One region of the Pelotomaculum sp. FP genome, then DNA from elsewhere that is predicted to be linked to it. Evidence: riboswitches for the same ligand, from Rfam matches in the RefSeq annotation. Region 1 holds a riboswitch; the other holds the start of a gene.
What was found. A riboswitch is a leader RNA that binds a small molecule or an ion and turns the genes downstream of it on or off. The one in region 1 is predicted to bind molybdenum cofactor.
Positions count from the first base shown of each region.

Region 2: linked by a shared signal. The riboswitch ahead of Psfp_RS17885 (formate dehydrogenase accessory protein FdhE) and the one ahead of fdhF (formate dehydrogenase subunit alpha) in region 1 are both predicted to bind molybdenum cofactor.

Region 1 covers NZ_QFGB01000018.1:58,309-63,670, forward strand. The annotation lists gene fdhF (formate dehydrogenase subunit alpha) at 1-1,753, opposite strand, end outside; molybdenum cofactor riboswitch at 1,949-2,068, opposite strand; molybdenum cofactor riboswitch at 2,154-2,271, opposite strand; gene Psfp_RS09310 (hypothetical protein) at 2,441-2,749, shown strand; gene Psfp_RS09315 (spore coat protein) at 2,769-3,113, shown strand; gene Psfp_RS09320 (hydrolase) at 3,375-3,845, shown strand; gene amrS (AmmeMemoRadiSam system radical SAM enzyme) at 3,900-4,904, opposite strand.
Region 2 covers NZ_QFGB01000062.1:6,900-12,261, reverse strand. The annotation lists gene Psfp_RS17910 (4Fe-4S dicluster domain-containing protein) at 1-250, shown strand, start outside; gene nrfD (NrfD/PsrC family molybdoenzyme membrane anchor subunit) at 278-1,444, shown strand; gene hypA (hydrogenase nickel incorporation protein HypA) at 1,585-1,998, shown strand; gene Psfp_RS17895 (P-loop NTPase) at 1,998-2,726, shown strand; gene Psfp_RS17890 (HyaD/HybD family hydrogenase maturation endopeptidase) at 2,822-3,298, shown strand; molybdenum cofactor riboswitch at 3,354-3,474, shown strand; molybdenum cofactor riboswitch at 3,566-3,685, shown strand; gene Psfp_RS17885 (formate dehydrogenase accessory protein FdhE) at 3,961-4,800, shown strand; gene Psfp_RS17880 (molybdopterin dinucleotide binding domain-containing protein) at 4,911-5,339, shown strand.

The DNA of each region.
Region 1 (5,362 bases):
CCCAGGCCTTTTCGAACTTGGCCCTGACAGCGGGGTCGATTACCTTTTGGTAGCCGGAGAAGACGTTCGGGAGCGCTCCCATGTCGCAGGCGCCCTGCACGTTGTTCTGGCCCCTGATCGGGTTTACCCCGGTGCCGGGCCGGCCCAGGTGTCCGGTCAACATGGCCAGGTTGGCCACACTCATCACGTTGTGGGTGCCGCAGATGTGCTCCGTAATCCCCAGCGTATAGAACAGCATCGCCCTATCCGTTGTAGCGTAAAGGCGCGCCACCGCGTACAGGTCTTCCACCGTTATGCCGGTAAGGCTGGAAACATACTCGGGCGGGTAGTTTTTGACGGTTTCCTTAAGCACTTCAAAGTTCTCGGTCCGATTGGCGATGAATTCCTTATCGTGCAGGTCCTCGTTAATAATGATATGCATGAGTCCGTTTAAAAAGGGAATGTCTGTACCCGGCTTAATGCGCAGCCAGTAGTCGGCTTCCTCCGCCAGGTCGATACGCCGCGGGTCAACCACGATCAGCTTCGCGCCTTTGCGCGCCGCCTGCCTCATTTTATACCCTATAATCGGGTGCGCTTCGGTAGTATTGGTCCCTATCAGCATCAATAACTGGGCATGGTTGGTAATATCATGAATAGAATTGGTCATGGCGCCACTGCCAAACGTTGTGGCCAAACCGGCCACGGTGGGGGCGTGTCAGGTACGGGCACAGTGGTCGACGTTGTTTGTGCCCATCACCGTCCTCGTAAATTTTTGCACCAGGTAGTTTTCCTCATTGGTACACCTGGCGGAACTTAAGGCCGCAAAAGAGTCCGGACCGTATTTCTCTTTGATGCCGGCAAGGCGGGTAGAAATCAGGTCCAGCGCCTCATCCCAGGAGGCGGGGACAAATTCGCCGTCTTTTTTCACCAGCGGCGTGGTGAGACGCTTTTCGTTTTTCACGAAATCCCAGCCAAACCTCCCCTTGACGCAGAGAGCCTTGCCGTTTACCACACTGCTGGGGTTGGAGCTTACGCCTATCACTTCACCGTCCTTTACGCAAAGGTCAAAGTTACAGCCGGTGCCGCAGAACGGACAGGTCGTTTTGACTCTTTGGAACTCCCAGCGGCGGCCTTTGCCGTGCATTTGTTTTTCGGTCAGCGCCCCGGTCGGACAGACGGAAACACACTGGCCGCAGAAAACACAGTCCGACTCCACCAGTTCATCTTCAAAAGCAGTGGTCGTTTTGGCATTGAAGCCCCTGTAGGCAAAATCCAGGGTGTTTTGACCGGTGACCTCGTCACAGGCCCGGACACACTTGCCGCACAAGATACACTTGTTCATATCACGAACGATAAAGGGATTGGTCGTTTCAAGCAGGTAAGCGTGCTTTTCTCCCTTGAAGGTGCTTTCCTTGACCCCATATTCATAGCAATAATCCGCCAGCTTGCATTCGCCGGCTTTTTCGCAGGTAAGGCAATCCAGCGGGTGGTTGGCAATCAGCAAATCGAGGATGGTCCGCCTTGCCTCCATCACATCAGGTGAATGCGTTTCCACCACCATGCCAGGGGCCACGGCTGCCGCACACGAGGCCACCAGACTGCGCGCTCCTTTCACTTCCACGACACACAACCGGCACGCCCCAACCGAACTCAAGCCATCCTCAAAACAAAGATGCGGGATGTCTATCCCCATTTGTTGGGCGGCTTTGAGGATCGTGGTACCTGCCGGAACTTCAACTTCATTTCCATTGATACTTAGCTTGACAAGCTCCAATATTACGCCTCCTCTCAGATTCCAACCTTCACAATTACAATTGCAACATCTACATATTTGCACCACTTACAACCAGGCGACCGTGTTGTTTTCGCTGAGCATCAGTTAAAATTTAGCATTAAATTATAGCACCACCCTCTCCCCAACATAATAAAAAGCTTTGTCCCCATCTGAAAAGGGCAAAGCTTTAGAGTGAAAATAAAGCTATGTTCTCCTTTTCGCAACGGAAGGCGCGCCAATTTCTCAGAGCGCCCTAACGGCCAATAACCATGGCTTTACAGCTGTAGGTTAGGTGGCTAGGAGACAATTTTAAAAGAAGCAGTCATGCGCGGCTCATGTGAGGCCGCTATAAACAAGAAAAAAGCCCTGTCCCATTTGTAAAAAGGACAAAGCTTTACGGCAAATAAAGCCATTTTCTCCTTTCCACAATGGGAGGCGCATCAGTTTCCCAATGCACCCTAACGGCCTGACAACCATACCTGCGGCTAAGGCTTACAGACTCGGAGATTAACTATGCAAATTTTCTACAGTTAATATTAGAATTCCTGCAAGATTCAATAAATTTATTTAAGTTAGTGGTTATTTTTTATTTTGTATAACCAACGCATGGTCTTCCTGCGCTGAATAAATTTACAAACACGGTAAACAATACTTAAAAAGTAGAAATGGAGTGATGAAAGAGTGCAGATGAACATGTATCAGCCATCCAACCAGTTTCAACAAAGTCAGTTTCAACAAAACCAGTTTCAGCAAAACCAGTTTCAGCAAGCGCAAGTAATGCCGGAACCCCCAAAAGTCATCTCAACCAAAGACAGCCTGTACCTGCAGGACGCCATGACCTGGGAATTGACCTCCATGAAGAAGTGCTTCCATTTTTCCAGAGAGGCCGTGGACCCCGAAATCAAGGCTGCTTTAGATCGAGTGGGGCAGCTCCATATGCACCACTATCTGAGGCTTTTGAACCATGTTAATCCGGCTAATACGGCAAATCGCTAAGAAAGGGTGAAGTGAATCCATGAACCAGCAAAATAAAATACAAAATCCCCAGGCCAATATGGCCCAGCCTAAAGGGCCGCAAATGAACGACCGCGACATGCTCAACGATACTCTGTCAAGCTTAAAATATCTGACTGACAACTTCAATGTTTTCAGCCGGGAAGCCAGCCACCATGCGCTGCACCAGGACGTTGTGAATATGCTTATTGAAACCCACGCCCATACCAGAGACATGTACAATCTTATGTTTCGCAAGGGCTGGTACTCGCTTGAAATAGAGCAGCCGCAAAAGTTGCAGCAGACTCACCAGCAGTTCGCAGGTTACCAGAACCAGTTCCCTTACGGCGGCATGGTGATGCAGTAAGGTCGGCTAAGACACCTGGCAGCCGCCAGGTGTCTTAGTATTTGGATTAAAACAGACCTTAATTAATTGATAAGTAATTGATAAGTTGGTTCCCTGCCAGATCATGCGCCGGCACAAGCGCTCTCAGGAATAAGCTGGAAACTGAATTTATATTATGGTATTTGCAGGAAAATCCTTTGCCGTAAACGAAATTTATAGATTTGACATGAGGGGTATCACGACCACAGGAGAGTATCTGAAGTATCGAAAGGAGGCTATTTTGTGGATAATGATAAATTTCAAGAACTGGTCTTACAACAACTGCAGGCTCTTACCGGAAGCGTTCAAGCCGTTGGAGAAGGACAAAAGGCATTAGAAAAACGACAAACAGCATTAGAAGAAAGACAAAGCTCACTGGAAAATGGACAAAGGTCACTGGAAGAAAGGCAAAGGTCGCTGGAAGAAAGACAAAGATATCTGGAAGATGGACAAAGGTCGCTGGAAGATGGACAAATAGCGTTAGCGGAAGGACAAAAGATATTAGCAGAAGGACAGCAGTCATTGCATGATCGCCTGGACCGGGTAGAACAAAGCCAAATACGATTAGAGCAGGGACAGCGTAAATTAAGACACGATGTAGGCGAGATCAAAAAAGAAGTGAGCTATATTTGGGGCGACATAAAAAAAATCGATGCCCGCTTAACTGCACATGACAAACTGCTGGCTACAAAGGAACCGGCAAGGATTAAGTAAAATAGTAAGTTTTCATGATACGTGGCGCCGCTTGCGGCATGGGCAACGAAGTTATTAAGTTATACCTTTAATCCGGATTTCCCTACCGCAGCGGCGGCACTTTTTGCCGTCCAAGCCTGCCACCTGAGTGCTGTAGCCACGCCTGGTGATCAGTTTCTCACCGCAGTCCGGGCATACCGTGTCGCTCGCGCCCAGGTTGGGAGCATTGCCGATGTATACATACGACAGCTTCTCTAAGGCTTTCTCCCGGGCCCGCTCCAAGGTCTCCAGGGGGGTGGGCGGCAGGTCCACCTCAAAGTCGGGAAAGTAGCGGGAGAAATGCAGCGGGATCTCCCGGTCGAGGGAGGCTACCCAGTCCACCAGTCGGCTGATTTCCTCCGGAGTGTCATTCAACCCGGTTACCAGCAGGGTGGTCAGCTCGACATGGCACTTGCCATGCGCGATTTCCACCGTGCGCAGGACCGGCTCCAGCCTTCCCGCACAATTCTTACGGTAATAGTGGTCCGTAAAGCCCTTAACGTCGATATTCATGGCGTCAATATGGGGAAGGATTTCCCGCAGAGGCGCCTCGCTGACATAGCCGTTGGTCACCAGGACGTTTTTCAAACCGGCTTGATGCGCCAGCGGGGCAGTGTCCGCAATAAACTCGTACCACATAAAGGGCTCATTGTAAGTGTAGGCAATACCGATATTGGGGTAGTCCCGGTCCGGCTCCTGCCGGGCTATGTCCACCGCCTGCCGCGGGGTAAACTCCCTCGCCGGCGGGTCGCCGTGGGCAATGGTCCAGTTCTGGCAGAAGCCGCAACGCAGGTTGCAACCGAAGGACCCAAAAGACAGTATATAACAGCCGGGGTAAAAGTGGTAAAGCGGTTTCTTTTCAACCGGGTCCAGACCGCCGGAGGTTACCCGGCCGTAATTTACCGCGTAAAGGACGCCTCCGTGGTTTTCCCGGACCCGGCAGAAACCGGCTCTTCCCTCCGGAATGGAGCATATTTTGGGGCAGACCCGGCAGGTGACCAGGCCTTTTTCTTTTTTCTCGTAGAACATTACTTCCCGCACAATCAGCACCTACCCTAAAACTTGATCCAGCATAAGAATTTGAGTGTATCGTAATGATAAAGGTCATTTTAACTGGTTCTCGAAAAGCCTTTGGGGTAGTGGGCTTGGGGTTATCCTCCGCTCGCTTCGCAATTCTCCATTTGTGCAACAAGAACATCATACCGACCGCATCTACAAACAGCCATGCGTTAGCTACGCGCTATTTAAGCTTTTCTGCAAGCAACGCACGCGCTACGGAACGCACCCAGGCGCAGGCTTATACTGCATTTCTTACCGGTCAGTCGTAGGGCGTAGGCTTATACTGACTTGTATCTGGGTCAGGCGTAAGGTGTAAGGTTATTAAAAAAGGGAGGGGGATGATCCCCGGGTATTATTTTTTACGCCTTACGCCTTACGGCCTACGGCCTACGGCTATTTTAGCCCCAAGCCCGCAAGTCAAGCCTTTTCAAGAACAATAT
Region 2 (5,362 bases), on a different contig from region 1:
GTACGGCGGCACGTCCTGGCTGTATATATCGGACGTCCCCTTCGATCAGCTGGGCTTCAAGACCGAAGTATTCAACCGTCCTGTTACGGAAAAGTCAATCCCATCCTTGACCTGGCAGGTACTCAAGTGGACTCCCTACATCTTCGTCGGGTGGGGCGCCCTGCTGACCGCCATGCGCGCTTACACCAAGAGGCGCGCTGAGGTGCACAATGAGGAGGAAATGTACGGGCCTGTTGATCCCAAGGAGTAAATTTCAGTTAACTGGAGGTGAGAATATATGTACGGAAGAAATTGGAGCTTTAGAATTACCTGGTTCAGAATACTGATGATCATAATGGTGCTTATCGCGGTTGCAGCTGCCCTGTACCGTTTCATCTTCGGACTGGGAGCGGTAACCAACTTAAACGACCAGTGGCCCTGGGGCCTGTGGATTGGCTTTGACCTCCTGTGCGGCATCGCACTGGCGGGCGGCGGCTTCAGTACGGCGCTGGTCGTCCACGTCCTGCACCGGGACAAATACCTCCCCATCGCCCGCGCAGCGCTGTTAACTTCCTTGCTTGGTTACATTATCTCCATGGTCAGCCTTTTCCTGGATATCGGTAGATGGTTTAACTTCTGGAGGCCTTTCTTTTACTGGGGTTTCCACTCGGTATTGTTCGAAGTATTCTGGTGTATTTCACTATATACGACTATCCAGGTCCTGGAGTTTGGTGATATCTTCTTTGAGAAGGTGAAGTTCCCAGCTTTGAAAAAGATCCTGGGCTACATGATGACGCCGCTGCTGATCCTTGGCATCGTCCTGCCCAGCCTGCACCAATCCTCCCTGGGTTCGCTCTACATCGTTGCTATTGATAAGCTCTACCCACTGTGGTGGTCCATGCTGATCCCGTTCTTCTTCGTCTGGTCCGCTTTCTTCCTGGGGCCGGCCATGGTTACCGTTGAGGGCACCCTGGCGTCGAGAGCTTATGGACGTCAGCCGGAGCTGCCGGTATTTCAAAGCATGACCAAGCTCACCATGTGGATGATGATCATCTACTTTATCGTCAAGATGATCGATCTCAACTACCGTGGTGTGTTCGGGATGGCCTTCAACGGTTCTTACGAGAGCAACATGTTCTTGATCGAAATGATTGTCTTTGTCCTGCTGCCGATTTTCATGTACGCCATCCCCTCCATTCGCACCAAATTGTGGGGGGTTGTAACGGCTTCTCTCCTGGTGGTAGTTGGTGTTGTGTTTAACCGCATGAATGTGGTCTTCACCGGGATGGCCAAGAGCGTGGGCGGCAGCTACTTCCCGAGCATCTGGGAATTCCTGATTACCATCGGCATGTGGAGCGCGCTGGCCCTGGCCTACCTGTTTATCGTAGAGAACTTCTCTATCCTGCCCAAGGAAGAGCATACTCACAGCACGCACACCAGCTACGGACCAAGCTTCCATGCTTAAATGCTAAGCAAAAGTGTCTTTTCTGGCGGGGGGGAGATCACATCCCCCCATTTTTTCTTGTTTGTCCAAGCATGCTTACTTGTTTTATAATAAACAAAGAATGTACGCGATATAAAATACAAATACCGGAGATGGATATTATGCACGAATGGGCGCTGGCGGAATCCATAATTGTTACCGTCATAAAAGAATCCGAAAAAGAAAAATTAAGCAAGATTTTAAAGGTTACGGTAAAAATCGGTGAGCTACAGTCAATTGAACTTGATATTTTTAAATTTGCCCTGGAAAATATGGTTGAGTTGTACAAACCTCCTGTGGATCTGGAAAATATTCACCTGGAGATAGACAGGTGCATCCTCAAGTGCAAAGTCTGCGGCAATAATTGGAACTACCGTGATACTCCCAAAAAACTGGCAGAGGACGAAAAAGAAGCTATCCATTTTGTGCCCGAAGTTGCCCATACTTATATGAGGTGCACCCAGTGCGGCAGCCCCGATTTTGAAATACTGCAGGGGCGCGGCGTGTGGATCGATTCAATAGAAGGGGAGAAATAATGGATCCAAGACTAAATATTATTAATAAAAGGTTGGAAAACATCAATAGAATCATTGCTGTCTCTGGTGGCAAGGGCGGCATCGGCAAAAGCCAAACCGCGGCGGCCCTGGCGCTGTATCTATCCAGCCAAAATTACCGGGTGGGACTTTTGGATTTGGATTTTTGTGGTCCCTCTTCTCACGTAATCCTGGGGATTGAAGGGGTTTTCCCGGAGGAAGACATGGGTATCATACCACCGCTGGTCAACGGTATTCGTTTTATGTCAATCACGTTCTTCAGCGGCGGTCAACCTTCTCCGCTGCGCGGGGGAGAAATCTCCAATGCCATCATTGAAATACTGGCCATAACCCGTTGGGAGTCACTGGACTTCTTAATTGTCGATATGCCTCCCGGCACCGGTGACCCAACCCTGGATGTAATCCGCCTGATGGAGAGGGTTGAATTTCTTCTGGTCACCACGCCGTCACGGGTGGCCCGGGAAGTAATGAAAAAGGAATTATCGGTATTGAAAGAGCTCCGCATCCCGGTCATTGGAGTCCTGGAGAACATGAAAATAAAAAAGGATTCCCCCGCTGGAGAGGCTCTGGCCGGCCTAAAGGTCCCCTTTCTTGGTTCAATTGACTTTGATGAAGGCCTTGAGGAAGCCCTGGGTGACACTGATAAACTGCTGCATACCAATTTTATCAAACAGTTGGGCCAAATACTGAGCAATTCGAAGATCATATAATAAATTGAAATCGCACCTGCATCGACTGATATTTTCATGATACGTGGCGCCGGCATAGCGGCCCCTATAAACGAACCTGCGAGGATCTACTGAAAATGGATCAAGAGAACAGCAAAAAAATATTTGTAATCGGCGTTGGCAACCTGCTTCTGGGTGATGAGGGTATTGGCATACATCTAATCCAGGCGATGAAAAAGGAGCGCCTGCCCCGTTATGTCGAACTGGTCGACGGTGGCACCGCCGGGATTGACCTGCTGTACTGGCTGGAAGAAGCAGATTACGCTATCATAGTTGATTGCGTTGAAGCCGGGGCAGAACCAGGAGCTATTTTTCGTGTTCCCGGAGATGAGCTGCTCATTAAATCCAAAGGCCAACTCATCTCCCTGCACGATATTAATCTTAGCGAAGTATTATTATTAGCAACTAAAATGAATAAGCTTCCCCCTACGATAATTTTTGGTATCCAGCCGGAGGCTATCGGTTACCAAACCGAGCTGTCACCAACCCTTCAAAATACACTCCCCCGTTTGATGCAACTTATAAAAAAGGAAATATTAAAAATTTTTGCATAAAAAATATTTTATATTATTGTAATTAGAAGGAATTTTAAATATTTAGTGGAAAATTATCATTATATTTCTCCGAGCCGGATTATAACCTAAGCAATTGGTATGGTTTACCGGCCGTTAGGGCTCACCGGGAAACTGCTGGGCCTCCCATTGTGGAAAGGAGATTTTTAAACAAAGGTAAAACTTTGTCCTTTTCACATGGGATAAAGTTTTTTGTGTTTTCAACAGGTTTTTTAGAGATAGTTTTTGCAGTAAATGTCTTTTTGAAAATTTAATTAGCTGCTCCGAGCCAGTTACAACCTAAGCAGTTGGTATGGTTTACTGGCCGTTAGGGTTCATCGGGAAACTGTTGGGCCTCCCACTGTGGAAAGGAGATCTTTAAACAAAGGTAAAACTCTGTCCTTTTCACGTTGGATAAAGCTTTACCTTTTTGTTTTTAGAGGTATTTATTCATTCTAAATCTTATAAAAGGCGCTACTAGAGTCTTATCCGTAAGGGATCCTCTTTAAAATTTTGGCAGCCTAAATGCGACCAAATGTGAAGCATGGTTCATAAGCAACTGGTTAAAGGGGGGTGCATATATAGACATATATAACTTGTTGGGTATTTTATTAATTCATTCACAGGGAGGGTTCTAGAAAACTCATAGAAAGTGAGCGTTTTGAATGACAAACAATACGGTCCAGCAAATGCTTATTGATTTCAACAAGGAGTTTACAAAGATTGTTCTTCCGGATGATGCAGTTACGGTTGTTAGGCCGCAGGCTGGGTTATTAAAGTCGTTAAGGGAAAATGATGTGCCTATAATAAAGGTCTGCCCACCGCAGGCAAATGCGGATATGTTTTTTGATGTTTTAAAAGACGTTGCAGGCATCGTTGTAAAGCATAAACCGGACTTGGAGCGTGATATAAACAAAATTTTAAGCGCTTTACCGGCTGCCGCTGAGGCAAGAGAACTTTTTGTTATGCAGGCCTTCACACCTGGTACAAACCTGCTGGAATCTTTCAATGAGGAATTATCCCCTGAAAGCTTAGGCTTTATCTTAAACCATGTGGTCAAACCGTTTATGAAGCAGTACGCACGTAAGGTCTCTACTTTTTTTGCCCCTGAACAATGGCTAAAAGGCACCTGCCCGGTTTGCGGCGGCAAACCCACCCTGGCACTGCTTGAAAAGGAAGAAGGGAAGAGATATCTGTACTGCGGTATGTGTGAGGCAAGATGGAGATTCCAGCGCCTGGGCTGCCCTTACTGCTCCAGTAATGAATCACGGTTCTTCAACGTGGAAGGAATGGAGCAATACCGCGTTTATTATTGCGACAACTGTCACGGTTATATAAAAACTCTCAATGAGGCCATGATGTTTGACAGCAGCAATTTGGATTTATTCTGGGAAGACATCAATACTGTCCACCTGGACCTATTGGCGTTGCAGGAAGGCTATGTTAATCAACCAGTTGAAATTACTGAGATCGCTCACTTTCATGTCAAAGGAGGTCAAGTTTGAGAAGCAAAAGGACGGCCCCCTGCCGGAACACTACGAGCCGGTGGAAAGCCCGATAAATAACCTGCTGGGTAACCAACAAAGCAATCCGTTGGCTGTAAAATACAAGGTGAATTCGTCAAACTCGCGCTGGTGGCTTCGCCGGACTTCCCGTATGTCGCGACTCCCACCGGCTGGTAGAGCACTACCAGAGCGGCGCCGTGACCAGAAACTGTCCCAAACTGGTGGAACTGCAACCGGAAATGTTCGCGACCATATCACTGGGACTGGCCAATAAACTGATAGTCAAGCCGGGTGATATGTTAGTTATAAACAGCATCCGCGGCGAAATTAAATGCCGGGCCAACGTACTGCCGATCATTAACCCGCTCAAGGTCGCAGACAGGAAAATCGAAATTATCGGCCTGCCCTGGCACTTCGGTTACCAGGGAATAGCGACCGGCGGCACAGCCAACGACATAACACCCAGCGTCGGGGATCCCAACACGATGATCCCAAAATCAAAAGCTTTCATCTGCAACGTGAAGAAAGCCTGGAAGTAGCACCTTAAATCCAATCAGAAACC